Regions from separate parts of the Streptomyces sp. NPDC096048 genome, predicted to be linked through region 1. Evidence: riboswitches for the same ligand, from Rfam matches in the RefSeq annotation. Region 1 holds a riboswitch; the other holds the start of a gene.
The links. Region 1 has a riboswitch for cobalamin ahead of ACIQ6R_RS08275 (cobalamin biosynthesis protein). Riboswitches for the same ligand answer to the same signal wherever they lie in the genome.
Positions count from the first base shown of each region.

Region 2: it holds a riboswitch for cobalamin, as region 1 does, so the genes downstream of both, ACIQ6R_RS29160 (energy-coupling factor ABC transporter permease) here and ACIQ6R_RS08275 (cobalamin biosynthesis protein) in region 1, are expected to answer to the same signal.

Region 1 is NZ_JBIWGG010000003.1:56,645-58,836, forward strand. It holds gene ACIQ6R_RS08265 (anion permease) at 1-31, shown strand, start outside; gene ACIQ6R_RS08270 (hypothetical protein) at 66-287, shown strand; cobalamin riboswitch at 426-567, shown strand; gene ACIQ6R_RS08275 (cobalamin biosynthesis protein) at 741-1,706, shown strand; gene ACIQ6R_RS08280 (cobyric acid synthase) at 1,738-2,192, shown strand, end outside.
Region 2 is NZ_JBIWGG010000011.1:181,037-183,228, reverse strand. It holds gene cbiQ (cobalt ECF transporter T component CbiQ) at 1-18, opposite strand, end outside; gene ACIQ6R_RS29165 (energy-coupling factor ABC transporter substrate-binding protein) at 19-357, opposite strand; gene ACIQ6R_RS29160 (energy-coupling factor ABC transporter permease) at 354-1,061, opposite strand; cobalamin riboswitch at 1,091-1,276, opposite strand; gene ACIQ6R_RS29155 (potassium channel family protein) at 1,337-1,810, opposite strand; gene ACIQ6R_RS29150 (chloride channel protein) at 1,900-2,192, opposite strand, start outside.

The DNA of each region.
Region 1 (2,192 bases):
CAAGGCCCCCTCGGCCACCACCTCCGTCTGAACCCGCGCCCGGGTACGAAGGAAAGCGAACCTCCATGAGCATCGACTGGGCAGCTCTCGGCTCCGTCTTCGGGGTCAGCCTCGTGGCCACCGTGGCCCTGGTGGGCCTGTTCACCCTCGGCATCGTCGGCCTCTCCCGCCAGGAGCGGGCGGCCGGCCAGGGCGGCTCCGCGGCCCTCGCGGTCACCGGCGCGTACGCCTGCTTCGCGGCCTGCGCGGCGGCGGTGGCGTACGGCATCTACCTGATCGTCGCCTGAGCGACCGCGCACACCCCTGAGGCGGGGCGCGGGACGGACTCCGACCGTCCCGCGCCCCGCCTCTTCCCGTGCCGGCGCACACCGCCCGCGTGTGGGGCTTCGCACACTCCCCCGTTGCAGGTCAACGCCAGGTTGACGGGTGTTCGCGGGCCGTGGTGGACTGCCGGAGCCAATACGGCGGCAGGAGAGGAAGCCCGGTGCGAATCCGGCGCGGTCCCGCCACTGTGACCGGGGTACTGCCCCCGGGAGCCAGGAACTCTCACCGCCGGTCTCTTCTAACCAGGGCGCGGACACCCTGAGTGAGGACATATCGCCATGCGCGGCCGCCGTTCCAGGTTCAGCGGTTCCGGACACACCTCTTCCGGACACATCACTTCCGGACGCACCGGTACCGGACGCACCGGTTCCGGGTACACCGGCGACTCGCTCTCCCGCCCCGCGGCCGGTTGAGCCGTGCGCGCCGAACGCGTCTTCGCGTACGGCGCCGCCGCCGGCCTTCTCGGTGACCTCCTCCTCGGCGACCCGCGCCGCGGACACCCGGTCGCCGTGTTCGGCCGTGCCGCCGGTGCCGTGGAACGAGTGCTGTGGCGGGACCACCGGGGCTGGGGCGCGGTGCACACCCTCGTGTGCGCCGGTGGCGCCGCCGCCCTCGGCACCGCCGCCGCGCACGCCGTACGCCGCTCCCCCGCCGCCTCCGTCGCGCTGACCGGCGCGGCCACCTGGGCCGTCGTCGGCGGCACCTCGCTCGCCCGCGAGGCCCGGGCCGTCGGCCGTGCCCTGGAGGCCGGCGACATCGAGGCGGCCCGCGCCCGGCTGCCGCACCTGTGCGGGCGGGACCCGCAGGCGCTGGACGCCGACGGGATCGCCCGGGCCGTCGTGGAGTCCGTTGCCGAGAACACCTCGGACGCGGTGGTGGGCGCCCTGGTGTGGGGCGCCGTGGGCGGGGTGCCCGGACTGCTCGGCTTCCGGGCCGTGAACACCCTGGACGCCATGGTCGGCCACAAGTCCGCCAGGTACCGGCGGTACGGCTGGGCCTCGGCCCGCCTCGACGACCTCGCGGGCTGGCCGGGCGCCCGTCTGACCGCCGTACTGACCACCGTGGCCGGCGGCGATCCGCGCGGCGCCGTACGGGCCTGGCGCGCCGACGCCGCTCGGCACCCGAGCCCCAACGCCGGGCCCGTGGAGGCCTCGTTCGCGGGCGCCCTGGGCGTGCGGCTGGGCGGGACGCTCTCCTACGGCGGCCGGGTGGAGCACCGGCCCGTCCTCAACGGGGCCGCCGGGCGCGCCGTCCGGGCCGGTTCCGGCGACATCGACCGGGCCGTTCGGCTCTCCCGGCGCGTGGGCTGGCTGGCGCTCGGCGTGTGCGCGGGCGTGCGGCTGTTCGTGCGCGGGGCCGTCAGGAAGGGACGTACGACGTGAGCGGTCGCCTCCTCGAGAAGGGACGTACGTCATGAACGGTGGCCTGCTCGTCGCCGGCACCACCTCCGACGCCGGCAAGAGCGTCGTCACCGCCGGGATCTGCCGCTGGCTGGTGCGGCGGGGCGTCAAGGTCGCGCCCTTCAAGGCGCAGAACATGTCGCTCAACTCCTTCGTCACCCGCGAGGGCGCCGAGATCGGGCGGGCGCAGGCCATGCAGGCCCAGGCGTGCCGCGTGGAGCCGACCGCGCTGATGAACCCGGTGCTGCTCAAGCCGGGCGGCGAGCGCAGCAGCCAGGTCGTGCTGCTCGGCAAGCCGGTCGGTGAGATGAGCGCCCGCGGCTACCACGGCGGTCGGCAGCGGCAGTTGCTCGGCACGGTGCTCGACTGTCTGGCCGAGCTGCGGGGCACGTATGACGCGGTGATCTGTGAGGGGGCGGGCAGTCCGGCCGAGATCAACCTGCGCCGGACCGACATCGTGAACATGGG
Region 2 (2,192 bases), on a different contig from region 1:
CGCGTCGATCGGCAGCACTCAGTCCCCTTCGGGGACGCCCCGCGGCGCCGCCGCGGCCCGCTCCTCGCCCTGCCGCCGGCCCCGGCGCAGCCCGAAGTAGTAGGCGAGTACGCCCGCGCCGATCGCGGCCTGCACGGCGAACAGCGCCGACTCGATCTCCCCGGACGGCGGCTCGTACAGCGGCGAGAACCACGGCTCGTAGTCCGGCTCGATCTCCGTGATCGCCGTCTCCGCCTCGACGTCCGCACCGGCGAACGGCTCCTCCTTGTGGTCGCCGAGACCCAGCACCAGCGGCAGCACCGCGAGCGCGGCCACGGCGAGCAGCAGCAGGGCGTTGATCCTCGTGTCGCGGCTCATCGGGCCACCGCCTCCGGCTCGTCGGTGCTGCTCTTGCCGGCCTTGGTCAGCAGCACGCCCAGCCGGGTCAGTTCGCCCTTGCTGGACTGCACCAGCAGCCGCATCACGATGACCGTGAGCAGGCCCTCGCTCACCGCGAGCGGGATCTGCGTGACGGCGAAGATGGACCCGAACTTGCCGAGCGCGCCCAGGAACCCGCTGCTCGGGTCCGGGAACGCCAGCGCCAGTTGCACGCTGGTGACGCAGTAGGTCGACAGGTCGGCGACGAACGCCCCGAAGAACACCGCGACCATCAGCGGCACGTCGTAGCGGCGCAGCAGCCGGTAGACGGCGTAGCCGGCCCAGGGTCCCACGATCGCCATCGAGAAGACGTTGGCGCCGAGTGTGGTCAGCCCGCCGTGCGCCAGCAGCAGCGCCTGGAAGAGCAGGGTGATGGTGCCCAGCACCGCCATGATCGGCGGACGGAAGAGGATCGCGCCCAGACCGGTGCCGGTCGGGTGCGAACAACTGCCGGTGACGGACGGCAGCTTCAGGGCCGACAGAACGAACGTGAAGGCTCCGGAGGCGCCGAGGAGCAAGGTGCTCTCCGGGTGCTCCCTGACCTCACGGGTGAGTGACCGTACTCCGTGGACGACGAACGGCGCGGACGCGACACCCCAGGCGATCGCGTGCGCCGGTGGCAGAAAGCCCTCGGCTATGTGCATGGCTCAGCAGACCCTCTCCAGCACCTCGTGGATGGACGACGCGCCTTGGCCGGTCTCCTGGCTTACGGGTACCACCGCCCGTGCTCCGCCTTCCCGGATCGCAAGGATCCAGTGGCTGCCCGCGAGGGCCGGAGCCGGACTTCCCGATTCACAGTGGCGAGGGCCGCACCGGCATCACACCGGATTTCCCGTTCACCAAGGCGTGGCGACAGTAGTGCTCCCACCGGGGCAGTGACAAGCGGGCCTCCGGGCCGGTGGGCCTCGGCACGGCCCCGTCAGCCGCGCCGGTCCCGCTCGGTCCGCCGGACCACCATGTCGCGCGCGCGTGTGGTCAGCGCGGTCGCGGCGGCGGTGAGGAAGACGAAGCTGTAGACGATCTGCAGAACCGTCACGACCCGCGCGGCCTGACCCCGCGGGGTGATGTCCCCGTAGCCGACGGTGGCGAGCGTCACCACGGTGAAGTACAGCGCGTCGACGCGGGTGCGCAGGCCGGTGAACTCGCCCGGCTGCTTGGCGAGGGCGTAGTAGGCGGCCGAGAAGGCGTGCACGGACAGGATGATCAGCAGCGGGATGACCACACCCGGCCGGGTCTCCGGGCGGTCGACGAGGACGTGGCGGATCTGGCGGAGCAGCAGCACGGCCACGAAGGTCAACACCAGGGCGAACAGCAGCCAGCTCAGTACCGGACGCCCGGGGCCCAGATGGTCGAGGGGAAGGAGGAAGTAGGCCACGACCGTGCCCGCCGCGATGCCGGCCCGCGTGAGCCAGGGCCGGGCCGTGCGCCAGGCGGTACGCCATCGGGCGCCGTCCGTCCGCGTGGTGGTGGCCCGGCGCTCCGTCACCGTGCCGTCCCCGGCGCCGCTTCCGGCGGTTGCGCCTCCGCCCCCGGTTCGGTCCGGCGTACCAGCTGGGTGACGACGAAGGCGACCACCGACGCCGTGACGATCAGCGGCATCTGGTCGTACGCGTCCCCGCCCACCAGCAGCACCGCCAGCACCGCGCTGGCCAGCGGCAGCCCGGTCACCGCGGCCGCCGCGGCGGAGATGCCGAGGGCGAGGGCCGGGGTCGCGCCGAAGCCGGGCAGGCCGGAGCAGGCCATGGCCGTCGCCGTTCCCAGCAGCACGGCCGGGA